Regions from separate parts of the Yimella lutea genome, predicted to be linked through region 1. Evidence: riboswitches for the same ligand, from Rfam matches in the RefSeq annotation. Region 1 holds a riboswitch; each other region holds the start of a gene.
What was found. A riboswitch is a leader RNA that binds a small molecule or an ion and turns the genes downstream of it on or off. The one in region 1 is predicted to bind thiamine pyrophosphate.
Positions count from the first base shown of each region.

Region 2: it holds a riboswitch for thiamine pyrophosphate, as region 1 does, so the genes downstream of both, thiM (hydroxyethylthiazole kinase) here and FB459_RS00350 (thiamine ABC transporter substrate-binding protein) in region 1, are expected to answer to the same signal.
Region 3: it holds a riboswitch for thiamine pyrophosphate, as region 1 does, so the genes downstream of both, thiC (phosphomethylpyrimidine synthase ThiC) here and FB459_RS00350 (thiamine ABC transporter substrate-binding protein) in region 1, are expected to answer to the same signal.

Region 1 covers NZ_VFMO01000001.1:69,778-76,403, reverse strand. Annotated here, with positions in the region: gene FB459_RS00365 (thiamine pyrophosphate-dependent dehydrogenase E1 component subunit alpha) at 1-780, opposite strand, end outside; gene FB459_RS00360 (Lrp/AsnC family transcriptional regulator) at 846-1,370, shown strand; gene FB459_RS00355 (DUF4235 domain-containing protein) at 1,521-1,844, opposite strand; TPP riboswitch at 2,017-2,124, shown strand; gene FB459_RS00350 (thiamine ABC transporter substrate-binding protein) at 2,141-3,205, shown strand; gene FB459_RS00345 (ABC transporter permease) at 3,205-4,848, shown strand; gene FB459_RS00340 (ABC transporter ATP-binding protein) at 4,851-5,852, shown strand; gene FB459_RS00335 (N-acetylglucosamine-6-phosphate deacetylase) at 5,849-6,626, shown strand, end outside.
Region 2 covers NZ_VFMO01000001.1:351,265-357,890, forward strand. Annotated here, with positions in the region: gene FB459_RS01625 (TenA family protein) at 1-349, opposite strand, end outside; gene thiD (bifunctional hydroxymethylpyrimidine kinase/phosphomethylpyrimidine kinase) at 346-1,191, opposite strand; gene thiE (thiamine phosphate synthase) at 1,188-1,835, opposite strand; gene thiM (hydroxyethylthiazole kinase) at 1,832-2,659, opposite strand; TPP riboswitch at 2,651-2,747, opposite strand; gene FB459_RS01645 (cobalt-precorrin-6A reductase) at 3,766-4,524, opposite strand; gene FB459_RS01650 (amidase) at 4,578-6,002, opposite strand; gene FB459_RS01655 (MetQ/NlpA family ABC transporter substrate-binding protein) at 6,188-6,626, shown strand, end outside.
Region 3 covers NZ_VFMO01000001.1:2,877,425-2,884,050, reverse strand. Annotated here, with positions in the region: gene thiM (hydroxyethylthiazole kinase) at 1-495, opposite strand, end outside; gene FB459_RS13855 (MFS transporter) at 614-1,936, opposite strand; gene thiC (phosphomethylpyrimidine synthase ThiC) at 1,933-3,633, opposite strand; TPP riboswitch at 3,631-3,740, opposite strand; gene thiD (bifunctional hydroxymethylpyrimidine kinase/phosphomethylpyrimidine kinase) at 3,774-4,577, shown strand; gene FB459_RS13840 (acetate--CoA ligase) at 4,655-6,571, shown strand.

The DNA of each region.
Region 1 (6,626 bases):
GAACGGACCCTTGCCGCTGCGGCAGTGCTCGAGCGCCGCGTCCATGACGGCGAGCACCGCGGCCGGGTCGTTGCCGTCGACCTGCTCGCTGGCCACGCCGTAGCCAATTCCCTTGTACGCCAACGACGGTGCCTTCGTCTGCTTGGCGAGCGGGACGCTGATCGCGTACTTGTTGTTCTGCACGAAGAAGATCGCGGGCGCATCGAAGACCGCCGCGAAGTTCAGCGCCTCGTGGAAATCGCCCTCGCTGGTCGCACCGTCGCCGATGAAGCCGAGCGCGACGGAGTCCTCACCGCGACGCTTGAGGCCGTAGGCCGTGCCGGCCGCGTGCACCAGCTGCGTCGCCAGCGGAGTGCACTGGGCGGCCGTGCGGTGCGTCATCGGCTCGTACCCGCAGTGCGCGCTGCCGCGCAGCAGGGTCAGCACCTCGACCGGGTCGATGCCGCGGCTCACCAGAGCCATCGACTCGCGATAGGTCGGGAACATCCAGTCGCGCTCGGTGAGCGCACGGACCGCAGCGACCTGGCAGGCCTCCTGACCACGCGAGGACGGATAGACCGCCAGCCGACCCTGTTTGGTCAGAGCGGTCGCCTGCAGATCGAAGCGGCGTCCGATCACCATGTGCCGCCAGACGTCCTGGAGCCGGTCGGCGTCCGGCATGACATAGGGACGACGGGTGCCGGTCTGGGTGACCTCGGCGCCAGTCGGGTCGATCAGCTGCACCGGTCGGGCGGAGGGCAGGAGGTCCTCGATCGCCGGATCATGGACTGTGGTCTGCATCACACTATCGTCGCTATCCGGGCCTACTGGCTCAAGTTCGGCGCAAAGGAGTGGATGATCGGCGCATGAATGCCGAAGATGAGATCAATTCGTCCAGTCGTGATGCACGCTCCGCACCGACGGCTGGACGATCGGCAGCGGCCCTGGACGTGGTGGATCGACGCATCCTGGCGGCGTTGCGCGAGGATTCCCGGCTGTCCGTGCGAGCGCTTGCCGAGAAGCTGCATCTGAGTCGGGCCGGGGCCTACGCGCGCATCGAGCGGTTGCGCGAACGAGGAGTGATCACCGGCTTCACGATCGCCATCGATCCGGCGGCGGCCGGCCTGACCACCACGGCGTACGTGGCGATCAACATCGAGCAGAACACCTGGCGCCGGGTCAGCGACGAACTCGCGACGTTGCCCTATCTGGACACCATCTCGCTCATGGGTTCGGACTTCGACGTCCTCGTCCAGGTGCACGCGCCCGACAATGCCTCGCTGCGCACGCTCGTCCTCGAACGCATCCAGGCCATCCCGGGCGTCCTGGGCACCCGCACCTGGCTGGTGTTCGACGAGTCCCGTGGGGTCGGGACTCCGTGGCAGGCGTGAGCACATGGCTGTGCCTCCCGCTGCGGGCGGGGGATTCCGCGGCGGGAGGCACATGTCAAGCTGCGTGGATCACGACTGGCCGCGCCGGCGGCACCCGTCGCGGCCCGGGCGGCCAGAAGCGACCCGGTTGGCCGGACGTGAGGCTGATGGTCAGGCCTTCTTGGCGGCCTTCTTCGTTGCCTTCTCCAGCGCCTTCTGGTGCTCCTTGACGACGACCTGCGGCGGGTGACCGGCGGTCTTGGTCCAGACGTCGGCGGCCTTGCGCTCACCCAGCGCGCGCACACCCTGCGCGACGGCGGCGGCGAGCAGGACGAAGAGCGCGGTCTCCTTGGCGGAGTAGTTCGGGTCGTGCTTGCCGACCGGCGCCGGCTGTCCGGTGACTGCGTGCCAACCCTGGTTGGTGACCTTGTTGGCGATCTGAGTTGCCGCCACACCGGCCGCAGCCGAGACGATCTTCCACACCACAGAGCCCATGAGTTCCTCCAAGTCAGCGGCCGTCACCGGCCGGTCGGGTCGATTTGTCTGTTCAGAGCCTGCCATGTTTCGCCCGGCCCGCACGTTTGCGCGCCCGATGATTCGGGCTGTGATCCCGGCCGCATGGAACGGCCGCCGACAAGACGCCGGAGAGACGGTGTAGCGTCCGATACGGAAACGACAGGGGAGCGCACGGTGCGCTGAGAGTGCGGCGATCGGGCCGCAGACCCTCGAACCTGATCCGGTTAGTACCGGTGTAGGAAGTCGAGCCCCTCCTTGCATCCGAGGAGGATCAGTTGTTCCGGAGAACCTTCACCACCGCGTGCTGCGGCACCCTCGCCCTGGCCATCGCCGGCTGCTCGACCACCGGCGACGACAAGCCCGCAGCGACATCGTCCGGCAAGGTCACGACCGTCAAGCTCGTCACTCACGAGTCGTTCGTGATCCCCAAGGACGTGCAGGCCGAGTTCACCAAGACCACGGGATACCAACTGCAGGTGCTCGCCTCCGGGGACGCGGGCAAGCTCGCCAACTCGGTCGTGCTCGCCAAGGGCAACCCGACGGGCGACGTCGTGTTCGGCATCGACAACACCTTCGCTTCCCGGGTCGTCGGCTCCGGTGCGCTCGCCGCCAACGAACCGAAGGCGCTCCCGAAGAGCGCATCGAAGTACGCGTTGCCCGGCGAAGCCGCGCATTCGCTCGCGCCGATCGACTTCGGTGACGTGTGCGTCAACGTCGACGACGCCTGGTTCGCCGCGAAGAAGAAGGCGAAGCCGCAAAGCCTGGACGACCTCACCAAGCCCGAGTACAAGGACCTCTTCGTCACGCCCGGTGCCGCGACGTCCTCGCCCGGTATGGCCTTCCTGCTCGCCACTGTCGCGAAGTACGGCGACGACGGTTGGCAGGACTACTGGAAGAAGCTCAAGGCGAACGGCGTGAAGGTCACCAGCGGTTGGAGCGACGCGTGGGGCGTCGACTACACCGCCGGCGGCGGCAAGGGGACGCGTCCGATCGTGTTGTCGTACAACACTTCTCCCGCCGACACGATCAAGGACGGCAAGCCGACGACATCCGCCATGACGGACTCCTGCTTCCGGCAGGTCGAGTACGCCGGCGTGCTGAAGGGCGCGAAGAACGAGCCCGGCGCGAAGGCGTTCATCGACTTCATGCTCGGCAAGAAGTTCCAGGCGTCGATGCCGAAGAACATGTACGTCTTCCCGGTCGATGACCAGGTGAAGCTGCCCGACGCCTGGCAGACCGCGGTCAAGGTGCCGGACAAGCCGTTGCAGGTCGACCCCACGAAGATCACGAAGAACCGGGACGACTGGCTGCGCCGCTGGCAGGACGCCGTCTCCGGGTGATGCGTACTCGCCTCGGGCGATCGCTCGTTCCGGCGCTCGCAGCACTGATCCCGCTGGCCTTCCTGGCGGTGTTCTTCCTGCTGCCCGTGTCGGCGATGGTCGCCCGAGGCCTGCACCTCGACGGGCAATGGTCCTTGGACGCGGTACGTGACGTCCTGACGCGGCCACGCACCCGCCGCGTCGTCTGGTTCACGGTGTGGATCAGCTCGCTCGCGACGCTCATCACCGTGCTGCTCGGCGTGCCGATCGCGTACGTCACCTACCGGCTGAAACTGCCGCTGACGGGGCTGGTGCGCGGGCTGCTGGTGATGCCCTTCGTGCTGCCGACCGTCGTGGTCGGCATCGCGTTCCGCAGCCTGCTGTCGACGTCCGGTCCCTTGGGTTTCCTGGGTTGGGACGGCTCGTGGCAGGCGATTCTCGCCGCCCTGGTGTTCTTCAACATCGCGGTGGTCGTGCGCACCGTCGGCGGACGCTGGCAGTCGCTCGATCCACGGCAGGCCGAGGCTGCGGCCTCGCTCGGCGCGAGTCCGTGGACGGTGCTGCGAACCGTCACTCTGCCGGCGTTGCGTCCGGCCGTCGTCTCCGCCGCGATGGTGGTGTTCCTCTTCTGTGCCGGGTCCTTCGGCGTGGTGCTGACGCTCGGCGGGGTGCGCTACTCGACGGTCGAGACCGAGATCTACCTGCTGACCACGAACTTCCTCGACCTGCGCGCCGCCGCGGTGCTGAGCCTGCTGCAGGCACTGGTCGTGATCGCACTGCTGTTGCTGACCGAACGCATCACCGACCGTGGCGAGACCCGTCTTCGATCGGGCACCTCTGTGCAGCAACGGGTTCGGCGCAGCGATCTGCCTCACCTACTGCTCACCGGCGCCGCGTTGATCTTCGTGCTGGCGCCGCTCGTCACCCTCGTCGCCCGGTCGCTGCAGGTCGGTGACGGCTGGGGCTTGGGCCATTACCGCAAACTCACACAGGTCGGATCGGTGCCGCTCCTGCAGGTCAGCGTCTTCGATGCGCTGCTGACCTCGTTGCGGGTGGCGGTCGACGCCACCTTGCTCGCGATGCTCCTCGGACTGCTGGTCAGCTTCGTGATCACCCGGCGTCCGACCTCGGCGGGCGGACGCCGCCTGCTGTCGGCGCTGGACGCCACCTTCATGCTGCCGCTGGGTATTTCCGCGGTCACCGTCGGGTTCGGCTTCCTGATCGCGTTGGACGAGCCGCCGCTCGACCTGCGCTCGTCGCCGCTCCTCGTCCCGATCGCGCAGGCGCTCGTCGCTCTGCCGCTGGTGGTGCGGGTGATGGCGCCCGCGCTGCGCTCGGTCGACCCGCGGGAACGGGAAGCGACCGCTGCACTAGGTGCCAGCCCGATGAGGGTGTTCTGGGACGTCGACCGGCGGGTTTTGACCAAGCCGCTGCTGGCTGCGACCGGGTTCGCCTTCGCCGTGTCTTTGGGTGAGTTCGGGGCGACGAGTTTCCTTGCGCGGCCGGAGAATCCGACTCTGCCGGTCGTGATCTACCAGCTGATCGGCCGCCCCGGCGCCGACCACTTCGGCATGGCCCTCGCGGCGTCCGTGATCCTCGCCGGTGTGACTGCAACGATCATGGTCGCGGTCGAGCGACTGCGCGGTCGGACGGGAAGTTGGTGAGCATGCAAGACGGACTGGTGGTGAATGACGTCCGCGTCCGTTTCGGCACGACGATGGCCGTGAACGACGTCTGCCTCGAGCTTGCGATGGGCCAGGTGATGTCGATCCTCGGACCGTCCGGTTGCGGAAAGTCCACCCTGCTCCGGGTCATCGCCGGACTGCAGGACCTCGAAGCCGGCACCGTCGGTTTCGACGGTCAGGACGTCACGCGCGTACCGACCCACCGCCGTGGGTTCGGGTTGATGTTCCAGGACGGGCAACTGTTCGGACATCTCGACGTCGGCGGCAATATCGCCTACCCGCTGCGGCGGCAGGGGGTTCCGTCCCGCGAACGCACTGCCCGGATCACCGAACTGCTGGAGCTCGTCGGACTCGCCGGCTACGAGAAGCGCTCGATCACCACGCTCTCCGGCGGACAACAGCAGCGCGTGGCGCTCGCCAGAGCGCTCGCCCCACGACCGCGACTGCTGCTGTTGGACGAGCCGCTGTCGGCTCTCGACCGCGACCTGCGAGAGCGGCTGGCCACCGATCTGCGCCGCATCCTCACCGAGACGGGCACGACCGCATTGCTGGTCACGCACGACCATGACGAAGCACTGACTGTCGCCGATCAGCTGGCGGTCATGCTCGCCGGCCGCATCGTGCAGCACGGTCCGGCGCAGCAGGTCTGGCGTGACCCACGCGGCCGGGAGGTGGCGCGCATGCTCGGCTACCGAACCGAGGTGGATGCCCGGCGCTGGTCGTCCGCCGGCCTTCCTGGAGCGAACGCCGACGGATCGGTCCTGTTGCGCGACAACGCTTTCCGCGTCTCCGACGACGGCACGGTCGAAGGAGTCGTACGGGAGGCGCGTGCGGTGAGCGGGGGTTCGGCACTGGCCGTCGAGCTGCCCGGCGTCGGCCTCGTCCCGGCGGTGGGGGACGACCCGTCGTCCGCGCGTCCAGACGAATCGGTCAGGCTGGAACTCAACCCGCACGCGATCACCACGTCGAAGGCCGAGGCATGACCGAACTCATCGACATCCACTGTCACGGCGCACTCGGTCATGAGTTCGGCGCAGACGTGAAGGGAAGTCGCGCCGCCGCCGGCTACCACCGGTCGCAAGGGGTCTCGCAGCTTGTCGCCAGCCTCGTCTCCGGCACGGCAGAGACGATGGAGCACTCGGTGCGCGTGCTCGCCCCGCTCGTCGCCGAAGGCACGTTGCTCGGCATCCACCTCGAAGGCCCCTTCCTGTCGGACGCGCGGCGCGGCGCTCACGACCCGACCGCTCTGCGCGATGCCGACCGCGCGTTGATCGAGCAACTCGCGGCCGTCGCGGAGAGCGCCGGAACGCCGAATGCGTTGCGCCAGATGACGTTCGCTCCCGAACGCGGTGACACCCGAGGTTTGATCGGGGTGCTGGTCGACCACGGCATCACGCCCGCGATCGGCCATACGGATGCCGACGCCGCCACCGTGACGGCTGCGATCGATCACGTGGTCGAAAGGTCGGGACACCCGGCATTGATCACGCATCTGTTCAACGGCATGCCGCCGATGCACCACCGCGCCGGTGGCCCGGTGGCGGCCGCGCTCGCAGCAGCGGGCCGCGGAGACGTGTTCGTAGAACTGATCGCCGACGGCGTCCACGTCGCACCCGAGGTGGTTCGGATGGTCTTCGAGACCCTCGGTCCCGAGGCGATCGTGCTGGTCTCGGACTCGATGGCCGCGACCGGGCTCAGCGACGGTCCCTACCGGATCGGCACGCTCGACGTGCGGGTGGAGGGTGGCACTGCCCGCC
Region 2 (6,626 bases), 280 kb from region 1:
AGGGCTCGGCGGCGGTGAGGTCGGTGACGTGGGTGGCGTGCAGCTGCCGCTCGACCTCGACCACCTCCCGCGCGGCCTGCGCCCAGAATGCCATTTCCTCCGACGCCTGGGCCTGAGCGGCGGCCGCGGCCAGGACCCGGCCGTAGTCGGCCAGGTAGAGCGCGTCCTGGGCGAGGTAGTGCCGGAACGTCTCTTCCGCCAGGGTCGCGTCGCTCAGCTGGTGCAACAAGGGCAGCGCGTCGATCGCCTCGCGGACCCTGGCCGTGCGATGCCACGCCACGGTGCTGAACACGCCAGTGTCGTCGTGGTCGCGAATCGTCTCGGGCATGGAGGTGTGTGGGCTGGTCATCGGTCGCTGTCCTTCCAGTCGTTCTCGTCTTTCCAGATGTCGTGGCAGTGGTGCACGGGGCCGGGTCCGTGGCCGATGTGGAGCGCGTCGGCGGCCCGCAGGGTGCCGGTGAGCCAAGTCTTGGCCTGGCGGGTGGCCTCTAGCAGGGACCCGGTGCGCGGGGCGAGTGCGGCGATCGCGGAGGACAGGGCGCACCCGGTGCCGTGGGTGTTGACCGTGGCTACCCGCGGGCCGGTCAGCAGCTGCTCGCCCGCGTCGTCGAGCCACAGGTCGGTGGCGTGTGCGTCGCCGCCGAGGTGGCCCCCCTTGACCAGCACCCGCGCGGCGCCCAGCTCCCGGAGCGCGATGGCCTGGGCGCGCATGGTGTCGAGGTCTTCGGCGGGGTCGGCGTCGAGCAGCACGGCGGCCTCGGGGACGTTCGGCGTGATGAGGGAGACGTACGGCAGGAGTTGGCGCATCGGCTCGACGGCGTCCTCGGCCAGCAGCCGGGAACCGGCGGTGGACACCATGACGGGGTCGAGGACCACAACCGGCACCGCGTCGGAGCGCTTGTCGAGGAAGGCGAGGACGGTCTCGATGGTGGCCGCGGAGGCGAGCATCCCGATCTTGGCGGCGTCAACCGCCACGTCGTCTACGAGGGTGTCCAGCTGGGCGCGGACGAAGTCCGCGGGGACGACGTGGACACCGGTGACTCCCTGGGTGGACTGGGCGGTCAGTGAGGTGAGCACCGCGGTGCCGTAGGTACCCAGTGCGGAGAAGGTCTTGAGGTCGCCTTGAATACCGGCCCCGCCGGAGGGATCGGAGCCGGCGATCGTCAGCGCGATCGGTGGGCGGGGGTTCACGGTTGCCCGTCCCACGCGGCCCGCAGGCTCGCGGCCGCCACGGCTGGTTCCTCCGCGGCGCACACCGTCGAGACGACCGCCACGCCGGCGGCGCCGCTGTGGCGCAGCATGCCGGTGCGTTTCGTGGTGATGCCGCCGATGGCGACGACCGGCCACGGGCTCGCGGCGGCCACCGCAGCCACCCCGCCCGGGCCGATCGGAGTGCCGTGGTCAGGCTTGGTCGCCGTCGGCCACACCGGTCCAACGCCGAGGTAGTCCAAGACGCCGTCACCGAGCCCGCGTGCTGTGCGAACCTGCTCGATCGTGCTGACCGACAGCCCGACCATGGCGTCCGGCCCGAGCAACTGCCGGGCCTGAGCAGGCGGCATGTCGCGCTGACCGACGTGGACGCCGTCGGCGCCGATGTCCTGAACGAGGTGGACCCGGTCATCGATAATCAGCGGCACCCCGGTCCCCGCCAGCACCTCGCGGACCGCCACGCCGAGGGCGACGAAGTGGGCGTCGGTGGCGCCCGGGTCACGCAACTGCACCACGGTGACTCCGCCCGCGACCGCAGCCTGCACGGTCGCGGGCACCCCCCGTGGGCCGCACAAACCGGTGTCGGTGACCAGGTAGAGGCTGAGGTTCACCGGTCGGCGGGTCACCGGAGCACCACCTTCTCGGTCAGCTCCTGCGGGTTGAGGGTGGCGAGAGAGTCCAGCAGCGCAACGGCGAAGCTCCCCGGCCCGGCGGCACGCTCGGCCGCGACCTCGGCGGCCACGGTGTACGTCGCGGTCGCGGCCGTGGCGGCCAGGAGCGGGTCGTCGGTGGTGGCGGCGAAGGCAGCCATGAGCGCGCCCAGCGCGCACCCACCGCCAGTGACCTGGGTCAACCATCGATGGCCGTTGGCCACCCGCACCAGCCGGGTGCCGTCGGTGAGGTGGTCGACCTCCCCGGAGACCGCGACGATGGTGCCGTGCTCCCGGGCCAGCGCCCGGCCGGCGTCGAGGGCATCCTCGGCGGCGTCGACGCTCTCCGGACCCCGCCCACCGCTGCCCCCACCGGCGAAAGCGAGAATCTCTGAGGGGTTGCCACGGACGAGTGCCGGGGAGGCGTGGGCGAGCAGGTCGACGACAACCCGGCTGCGCCAGGCGAGCCCACCCACCCCGACCGGGTCGAGCACCCACGGGGTGCCGGCCGCCGCGGCGGCACTGACCGCGCCGTGCATCGCAGCCACCGTCGCCTCTTGGGGCGTGCCGAGGTTGACCAGGACCCCGTCGGCGACGGCGGCGAACGGCCCGGCTTCCTCCGGGTTGTCCACCATCGACGGACTGGCGCCGACCGCGAGCAGGACGTTCGCTGTCCACTGAGCGACGACGACGTTGGTCAGGCACTGCACCAGCGGGGCATGCCCGCGCATCGCAGCCAAGGCCTCGCCCACAGCGGCAGCATCGAGTGGGACAGTAGGGACGGAAGAAGGTGCCGACATCGGCGACGTTCCCTTCGCTAGTACGAACTAGATCAGGTTCAACGGGTGTGATCTCAGCCGTACCAGCACGGCACCCCGCGTCATTCACCAGCTTAACATCCGCACCGTTCCCAGCACCGTGCCCTCGCTTCAGCGATCGCAAAAGGGTCGCGCCTCGGACCGTCCGGGCGTGCTGTCACCAGTGCCCGGCTGCGCTACGGCGTTCCTTGGCCGCCGCAGCCCTCACCATGGCGCCTCACCAGACAACGGCTGCGCAACCTTAAAATGTGCAGTCGACTTCGGACACTCGTGCAGTGGACTTCGAAAACTGACAACGAAGTCACAGCACCCCGGAACGACGCGTCCGAATGGGATCCGATCAGCTTTTCCGGACACTTTCCGTCTAGGGTCTAGATGTGCTTGGACAGGTCCTCGGATATGCCCGCATCTCGTCGACGTCACAGAACCTCGACCGTCAACTGAGCGCGATTGGAATGGTCGGGGAACTGTTCACCGGCCATGTGTCCGGCGAGAACAGGGAAGGCCGGGACGGCTCGCCACTGCACTGCGATATTTGCGACGCGGCGACACGATGCTGGTCGCGTCGATGCAGCGGCTCACTCGCTCGTCGACCGTGAGCAGTTGGTCGACGACCTCACCAGCAGTGGCGTAGCGTCGAGTTCGCCAAGTAGCGTCCTACCTTTACGCCGGGCTCGAGCGACCCATTTGCCACATTCCAGCTACAGCTCATCGGAGCCGGAGCCGGAGCCGGAGCCGGAGCCGGAGCCAGCGCCGGGCTGCGCTCGTTGATCCGTGAGTTTGCGAGTAGCCCTACCCACCGATCCGGGCGCGCTGCCGATACTTCTCCTTCTCCTCTTCCGAGAGAGACTCCACAAAGAAAGGAAGTCCTCCCGGCCCCCTCGAACAAGAGACCGATCCCGAAGGAAAGTACAGCAGCAGCGGCTTCGGCTAGGACAGGTTTCGGGCCGCCGTTCAAGTTCCTCGCTCGCGTGGACCTCCACGTTGGAACTCCCTAGAACGACCGGGCGCCACCATCGTTGCAAAAAGAGCACACGACACAATCCGAGCAAGGCCACGCGCATTGCACCGCTGTTGCTCGATGATGATCAGTCCGTGGCTGAGCGTCCGGCGACGATCCGCCCTAGCACGGCCTCGACGCTCGGCTCCTCGACCAGCCCCGACGGCACGTCCGGGCGGCGGACGACGACCACCCGCACGCCGAGTTCGCCGGCCGCGGTGAGTTTGGCGGCGGTGTAGGCACCGCCGGAGTCCTTGCTGAGCAGCACGCCGATGTTGTTGCGCTGCAAGAGTTCTCGCTCCGATTCGAGCGTGTAGGGGCCACGATCGAGCACGACCGTCCATGCCGGCGGCGCGTCGTCGAGCGGCTCGACCACCCGCACCAGCACCGGCATCTCACGCCAAGCGGCGTAGTGCGGCAAGGTCTGCCGACCGGTGCTGAGGAACGGCACGCCGCCGGTGTGCCGCAGGTGGTCCTCGGCTGCCTGCAACGCCTCCTGGTGGTCGTCGACCCACGTCCACGAGTCGGCGTCAGGGTGGTGCGCCCACCCGGGCCGCGCCAACCGCACCGCCGGCACGTCGGCGAGCCGCGACGCCTGCGCCGCATTGGCCGTCATCGCCGTGGCGTAGGGATGGGTGGCATCGACGAGCAACTCGATCTGCTCCGTCTGCAGGTAACGGGCGAGTCCTTCGGCCCCGCCGAACCCGCCCGAACGCACCGGTCCGGCCGGCAGGCGCGGGTGCTGGACGCGTCCGGCGAGCGAGGAGATCAGCGGCACGCCGGCGGCCACCAGGCCGTCGGCGAGCGCTCTCGCCTCGGCCGTCCCGCCAAGAATCAACACGGTCACGCAGACAGTTCTACCGGTCGCTGCACAGTGCCGCACCGGCGCGCCGGCCCCGGCTACTGCTCGGCGCCCGGGAATGCATCCTGGATCCGCTCGAAAGGATGCGCCTGCTCCACCTGCAGTGCGAGCTCGAGCAGCAACCGCTCGGCGCCGTGGGTGGCCGACAGCATCGCGCCCACCGGCAAACCCCGGTCGTCGACCCCCGCCGGCAACGAAATTGCAGGAGCTCCAGACGCATTGGCGAGTGGGGTGAATCCGACGAGGTCAAGCAGACGATCGAAGTGCACCGATGGGTCGACGTCCGGACCGAGGAAACCCAACTCGGGAGTGGGCGCCGTGAGCACCGGAGTGAGCACGACGTCCGGGCCGCGCCGGAACTCCCGGCGGCTCGCAGCACTCGAGGCAAGCAGGCGCGCAAAGTAGAGCGGCGCCTTCGGCAACGAGGCCTTGCCGCGGCGGGCGAGTTCGACGGTAAGCGGCTCGAGTTTGGACGCGTCGAATCCCTTGCCGAACAACTTCTCCCCCTGGCTCGACCCCATGAACGCCAGGAACTGCCAATAGCGCGAGAAGTCGTCGGCGAAGAACTGCGGCACGTTCACCGCGTAGGGCTCGACGGTGTGCCCGAGCGCTTCGAGGGACGCGGCGAAGGTCTCCACCACAGTCCGCACCTGGGGGTCGGTCGCCGGGGCGACCGGCGAGTCGAGCATCAGGCCGATCCGCAGTGGCCGCTCGAGTGGGCGCTCGATGCGGCCAATGGCCGGCAGCGTGCGGTTCTTGTAGGTCTTCTCAGCCTCGGCGTAGAAGCGGGCGACATCGCGCACCGACCGGGCGAGCACCGAGTCGCTGACGATGCGCACCGGCATCTTGCCGGCGTCACCGAGGCGCAGACGTCCACGCGTCGGCTTGAGCCCGACGAGTCCGCAGGCTGCTGCGGGGATGCGCACAGACCCTCCGCCGTCGTTCCCGTGGGCGATGGGCACGACGCCGGACGCCACGAGCGCGGCTGATCCACCGGACGACCCGCCTGCGGAAACATCTGTGTCCCAGGGATTTCGGGTGGTGAAGATGCGCGACTCCGTCGAACAGGTCCACCCGAACTCGGGCATGGTCGTGGTCGCGATCGGGATCAGGCCGGTGGCCAGGTACTGCGCCGCGACGGCGCCGTTCTTCTGGTGCGGGGTGCGCGGGAACGCCGCCGATCCCTCGGTCATCGGCAGGCCGGCCACCGGGATGTTGTCCTTGAACGCCGCCGGCACCCCCGCGAACGCGCCGGTTCGGCTCTCCCCGGCCCGTCGCCGGGCTCGTGCGAAGTCATCGCGCATCAATGCGTCCAGCGTGGGGTTCAACTTTTCGGCGCGCACGATGGCGGCCTCGACCGCGTCGCTCGCCGAGATCGAGCCGGACGCGATCGCTTCGGCAACCCCGGTCGCGTCCAGGTCGCCGAGGGCGTCGTCGGTGAAGGCATGAACTCGCTGTCCCATGCGTCCCTACTATGCAGTAGCCACGGCGTTCCGCGTCGTTATTCGCCTTCCCGTCCGCAGCAAAACCTGGCCCGCCCCGCCGTGACCGCCCTCACAGGCCAAAAATTTGACCAATGGCCTGGCTCTTCCATAGCGTTCTGTTATTCATTGCATAGTTAAGAGTTATATGTTCGAAGGGTTTCGCTGTGCCTGCGTCCGACTCCGCCATCCCGCCTCTGCCGCCGTACCCGGGCCACGACCGCGGCAAATGGCTCAGCCTCATCGCGGGTGCCAGCGCACTCGCCCTCGCCGCCGGGTTCGGCATCGGCCGAGCCACCGCGGGTGACGACGGCAGCGGCCCGAAGCTGACCACCGTCAAGGTCGGCACCACCGAGGCGAACAGTGACATCTGGCCGATCATGCAGCGCCTGGGCAAGGCCGAGGGCCTCACCATCGAGCCGGTCAGCTTCAGCGACTACACGCAGGCGAACCCGGCCCTGTCCCAGGGACAGATCGATCTCAACCTGTTCCAGCACCTGCAGTTCCTGGGCAGCTACAACGTCGAGGCGAAGCAGAACCTCACGCCCATCGGCGCGACCGTCATCACCCCGCTCCCGCTGTACTCCAAGAAGCACCAGAAGCTGA
Region 3 (6,626 bases), 2.8 Mb from region 1:
TGCCACCGTGATGAACGCCGTGACCAGCGCGCTCAGCAGGCAACCGGTTCCGGTCACCTGGGTGAGGCGTGCGTCGCCGCCGGTCGATCCGATGACCCGGTGCCCGTCGGTGATGACGTCCAACTCGCCGGACACGACCACGACACACCTTGCGTCGTGTGCCAATCGGGCCGCATCGTCGATGACGGCCCGGGAGGAGCACGTGGTGTCGGCGCCACGAGCGCCACCGTCCGCCCCGGCCAACGCGCGGATTTCGGACGCGTTGCCTCGGATCGCTCCCGGATGGTGGCGAACAAGGTTGCGCGCCAGGGGAGTTCGCACCGGAGTCGGTCCGACGACCGCAGGGTCGAGTACCCATGGACGGCCGCCGTCACGGGCAGCTGCGACCGTCGGCAGGATCGCTGCCGCGGTCTCCTCGCCCAGAGCAGCGAGGTTCACCAACAGCGCGTCCGCGCCCCGGACGAGGGTGGGTGCCTCGCCGATCGTGGCGGTCATCAGTGGACGGGCACCGGCGGCGAGCAAACCATCGGCGACGAACGGCGCGGATACGGCTCAGGTGAGGCAGTGGACCAACGGGGCCTTCACTCTCATTGCGTCCAGGATCGATGCAACATCAGGAGTGTGCATGGGAGGTCTCCTTCGCAGCAGGGTGAAGGTCGAGTTGTCGGACGTCGTCGCGCGGCCCCAGGTGCCCGCAGGAAGCCACGAGCAGACCGGCGAGCACCAGCAGAGCCACGACTGCCGTCCGATGACCGATCGCGTGCTGCAGTTGCGGCAACCAGAAGGGATGCAGCGCGGGGACGATGATCGACAGGCTGTAGGCCGTGCCGTAACCGGTCGACCTGATGGCTGCCGGAAAGCCTTCGGCGAGATAGGCGCCGACGGGTCCGTAGCCGCAGACCGTGATGACCTGCAACAGACACGCGAGGGCCATCGCGCGCCCGATCTGGGAGGTGCCGACCAGCTCGAGCCAGACCAGCGGTCCACTCACCGCCGCCAGCAGACCCCACAGGACGAAGAACCGTCTGCGGCCCACCAGGGTCGACAGGTGACCGGTGCACGCCATGATCATCGCCTGGGCGACGGCGGCCGCGCCCATGGTCCAGGCCGCGGTCGTGGTGTCCAGGCCGACGCTGCGACGCAGCTCGTCCGGCAACGCGATCACGACCAGGTTGGTCATGATCCACAGGCCGGTCATCAGCCCGAACAGTTGCCAGAACGAGCGGCGGTGCTGTCCGGTGAACAAGTCCCGCAACCCGATTCGTGAGCTTGCGGCCGCTGTTGCGCGGTCGGCGACCTGGCGTCGGTAGAAGTGCAGCAGAGTCAGGGAGGCAACGCCGCCGGCGACGAAGGGTACCCGCCAACCCCAGGTTTCGTAGGCGCCGGGATCAAGCAGCGACAGCAGCGCCCAGGTGGTGAAGGCGATCGTCGCCTGCGCCCACGGTGCCATCGACATGATCAGCCCTGAGTAGAGACCGCGCAGGCGCGGACGCGACCATTCCATCGCCAGCGGGATGGCGGCCGAGTACTCACCGGCGATGAACACGCCACCCAGGAAGCGCATCGCCAGGATCCACCAGATCGCCGCCGCGCCGATGACCTCATGGGTGGGGGTCACCGCGATACCGAGGGTGCACGTGGCGGTTCCACCGATCGCCACGGTCGCGGTTCGGGTACGTCCGAACCGGTCGCTGAGCCGGCCGAAGACGACGCCACCCACGGGTCGTCCCAGCAGCATCGCCATCACGACGATCGTCGCGCCGGCAGTGCCACCGTGCGGGCCGGTGATGGCCGGAAGGGCAGGGGCCAGCGCGACGAGGGGCAGGAAGATGTGGACCTGATCCACGAAATTGCCGGCCACTCCGCCCCGCAGGGCGGCGCGGCCCTGCGGGGAGAGGGTGTCGGTGTGTTCGCGGTCGGTGGCCGCTGCGCTCACTGGGCCGCGTCGACGTAGACGCTGGCGCCGAGCTCGATGAACTCGCGCGACTTCTCCCGCATCCCAGCCATTGCCGACTTGTGTTGATCCCGGATGTCCTGGCTGATCCGCATCGAGCAGAACTTCGGTCCGCACATCGAGCAGAAGTGCGCCGTCTTGGCGCCTTCGGCCGGCAGCGTCTGGTCATGGAAGGCGATCGCTGTGTCGGGGTCGAGCGAGAGCGCGAACTGGTCGTGCCAGCGGAACTCGAAGCGTGCCTTCGACAAGGCGTCGTCGCGCACGCGCGCTCCGGGGTGTCCCTTGGCGACATCGGCCGCGTGCGCCGCGATCTTGTAGGTGATGACCCCGGTCTTCACGTCATCTCGGTTGGGCAAGCCCAGGTGCTCCTTGGGGGTGACGTAGCACAGCATCGCCGTGCCGTGCTGGGCGATGACTGCGGCACCGATCGCGGAGGTGATGTGGTCGTACCCCGGCGCGATGTCGGTGACCAGCGGACCGAGCGTGTAGAACGGCGCTCCGTGGCACCAGTCCTGTTGCAGTTCAACGTTTTCCGGCACGAGGTGCAGGGGCACGTGTCCCGGGCCCTCGACCATCACCTGCACGTCGTACTCCCAGGCGCGCTCGGTGAGTTCGGCCAGGGTGCGCAGTTCGGAAAACTGGGCCTCGTCGTTCGCATCGGCGACCGATCCGGGACGCAGTCCGTCGCCGAGGCTGAATGCGATGTCGTACTGGGCGAAGATCTCGCACAGCTCGTCGAAGTGGGTGTAGAGGAACGACTCCTCGTGGTGTGCCAGGCACCAGCCGGCCATGATCGACCCGCCACGACTGACGATTCCGGTCACGCGTTCGGCGGTGAGCGGGACGTACCGCAGGAGCACCCCGGCGTGGATCGTCATGTAGTCGACCCCCTGTTCGGCCTGCTCGATCACGGTGTCGCGGAAGATCTCCCAGGTGAGGGCCTCGGCGCGCCCGTCGACCTTCTCCAGGGCCTGGTAGATCGGCACCGTGCCGATCGGCACGGGGGAGTTGCGGACGATCCACTCGCGGGTGGTGTGGATGTCGTCGCCGGTCGACAGGTCCATGACCGTGTCGGCGCCCCAGCGCGTCGCCCCGCTGAGCTTGGAGACCTCTTCCTCGATGGAGGAGGTGACCGCCGAGTTGCCGATGTTCGCGTTCACCTTGGTGAGGAACCGGCGGCCGATGATCATCGGCTCCGACTCCGGATGATTGATGTTGGACGGGATGATCGCGCGACCCGCCGCCAACTCCTCGCGAACGACTGAGACGTCGACGTTCTCGCGCAGCGCGACGTAGCGCATCTCGGCCGTCACTTTGCCCTGACGCGCGTAGTGCATCTGGGTGACGGTGCGACCAGGCTTGGCGCGCAACGGATTTCGTCGCTCACCGCGCCATTCGTCGGAAGCTTTGCCGCGACGGACGGCGGAGCGTCCGTCGTCCTGCAGGGTGCGTTCGCGACCCTCGTAGGTCTCGACATCGTCGCGGCTTTGGATCCAGCCGGAACGAGTGGCGGGTAGGCCGACGGCAGGATCGCTGCCGGGGCCCGCGGTGCGGTAGACATGCACATCGGGATTCGTTGTGCCGTCGGGGGATTCGTCGAGGCTGATCGCGGTGACGGGCACGCAGATGTCGCCGTCGACGAGGTGGTGGAGGCGGTGCTTGGGATGAATCTCGGACATCGAGATCTCCTCACTTCCTTCGCCGGAATGACCCGGGCAGGTTCGGACGGTCCGAGCGGCGTCAGCTCGATCTCAGCCCTCTGCCGAGGGCTCCCGTGTGGGTGTCGCCACCGTAACCCATGTCACTTACGGTGTCGCACATGGTCCGTCCGCCAGCCGTCGTCTCGATCGCCGGCAGTGACCCGAGTGGAGGTGCGGGAATTCAGGCAGATCTGAAGACCTTCGGCGCACTCGGTGCGTACGGCATGAGCGTTCTCACGGCACTGACTGCGCAGAACACGATCGGTGTGCAGAAGGTGTTACCAATCGATTCGGAATTCGTTGCGGCACAGCTTGATTCAGTGACGAGTGACGTGCGTGTCGACGGTGTGAAGATCGGTGTTCTGGGCTCAGCGGGGGTCGCTGAGGTGATCCGCCCGACGCTCCTGCACATGCGTGATCGCGGGGTGCCGATCGTGCTCGATCCGGTGCTGGTCGCAACCTCCGGAGACCGCTTCGGTGACGCGTCGGTGACGTCTGCCCTACGTGACCTGCTGTCCGTTGTCAGCGTCGTGACACCGAACCTGTCGGAGGCCGCCGCATTGACCGCCACCCCTGTTGCGACCGACGAGCGGGGGATGCGCGATCAAGCCAGGAGCCTGCTCGACCTCGGTGCGCCCGCGGTGCTCATCAAGGGGGGCCACCTCGACGGCGACGCGGTCGACCTGTGGGTCGACGCACACGGCTTCGAACGGTTCGCAGCCCCGCGCATCCCCACGTCCAACACGCACGGCACGGGCTGCAGCTTGTCGTCCGCACTGGTCGCCCTGCGTCCGCAGCGGCCCGACTGGCACACCACTGTGACCGACGCAAAGGGCTGGCTGACCGACGCGCTGCGCGCGGCCGACTCGCTCGAGATCGGCGCCGGTCACGGGCCGGTGCACCACTTCCACCGATGGTGGTGACCGCCGCTGAGCGACCGATTCAGGCCGTCCGGCGCGAGTCGCAGCGGCCGGAGTGTGGCCGATGACACACTCGCGCCATGGGTGCTTACAGCGACGAGTATCAGCGCAGCATGGCCGACCCCGAGGGCTTCTGGCTGGACGCGGCATCGGCAGTGCACTGGTTCAAGAAGCCGACCCAGGCGCTCGACGACACGAACCCTCCGTTCTACCGGTGGTACCCCGGCGCGCAGACCAACATCTGTTACAACGCGCTCGATCGCCACGTGATCGAGGGCCGGGCCGACCAGACGGCGTTGATCTACGACAGCCCGGTCACCGAGGGCCGGTGCAGCTACAGCTACGCCGAGCTGCTCGATCTGGTCGGGCGGGCGGCCGGGGTGCTGAAGGCGCTCGGTGTGGGCAAGGGCGATCGTGTGGTCGTGTACCTGCCGATGATTCCCGAAGCGGTGATCACGATGCTGGCCTGCGCCCGGATCGGTGCGGTGCACTCGGTCGTGTTCGGCGGTTTTGCGCCGGCCGAGCTCGCCGCCCGCATCGACGACGCGCGGCCCAAGGTCGTCGTCACCGCGTCGTGCGGCGTGGAGCGGACCCGCGTCATCCCGTACAAGCCGATGGTCGATGAGGCGATCGAGCGCGCCGAGCACAAGCCCGATCGCGTACTGCTGGTGCAGCGTCCGCAACTCCAGGCCGAGACGGGGGAGCGCGACATCGATTGGGCGACGGCGATGAAACCGGGCGCCGTCGAGCCGGCGGGCTGTGAGACGGTCGCGGCAACCGACCCCCTCTACGTGCTGTACACCTCCGGCACGACCGGCAAGCCGAAGGGCATCGTGCGCGATCACGGTGGATACCAGGTTGCGCTGCAGTGGTCGATGACGAACGTCTACGGCATGGAACCGGGTGACGTATGGTTCACCGCGTCCGACGTGGGTTGGGTCGTCGGTCACTCCTACATCGTCTACGGACCCCTCATCGCCGGCTGCACGACGATCGTGTTCGAGGGCAAACCCGTTGGTACACCAGACGCTTCGACCTTCTGGCGGGTCATCGCCGAATACAGCGTGAAGGCGTTGTTCACCGCGCCGACCGCCTTCCGGGCGATCAAGAAGGAAGACCCGGATGCGGCGTTGATGGCAGGCCACGACCTGTCGTCGTTCCGCACCCTCTTCATGGCCGGCGAACGTCTCGACCCCGACACCTGGCAGTGGGCCACCGACAAGCTCAGGGTGCCTGTGGTCGACAACTGGTGGCAGACCGAGACCGGCTGGCCGATCGCGTCCAACCAGATGGGGCTCGAGCAGTTGCCGATCAAGCCGGGATCAGCGGCGGTGCCGACCCCCGGCTACGACGTGCAGATCCTCGACTCGATGGGTGAACAGGTGCCGCCGGGCACCGAGGGCGCGGTCTGCATCAAGCTGCCGCTCCCGCCCGGCACACTCCCGACACTCTGGCAAGACGACGCCCGGTACGAGTCGTCGTACCTGTCGGCCTACCCGGGCTACTACCTCACCGGCGACGGCGGCTACATCGACGACGACGGCTACCTGTTCGTGCTCGGCCGTACCGACGACGTGCTCAACGTGGCCGGGCACCGGCTCTCCACCGGCGGCATCGAAGCGGCGCTGGCCGGCCACCCCGCGGTCGCGGAGTGTGCGGTGATCGGTGTTGCCGATCCGTTGAAGGGTCAGGTGCCGCGGGCGCTGGTCGTGTTGAAGGCCGGCGACAAGTGGGCCAACCTCGACGATGCCGGGCTCGCACAGTTGCGCACCGAGCTCGGACAGCGGGTGCGCGAGGAGGTCGGCGCCATCGCCACCCTGCAGCAGGTCGACGTCGTCGCCGCACTGCCCAAGACCCGGTCGGGCAAGATCCTTCGCAAGACGATGCGCCAGATGGCCGACGGCCAGGACGCGCAGGTGCCCTCGACCATCGAGGACCCTTCCGTGCTCGACGCCCTCGCGAAAAGCCTCGGGCGACAAGGCACTTCGCAGGGTTAAGGCACTTCGCAGGGTTATGGTCGCGGAGCGAGCCGTACCTCGGGTGAAGACGCAG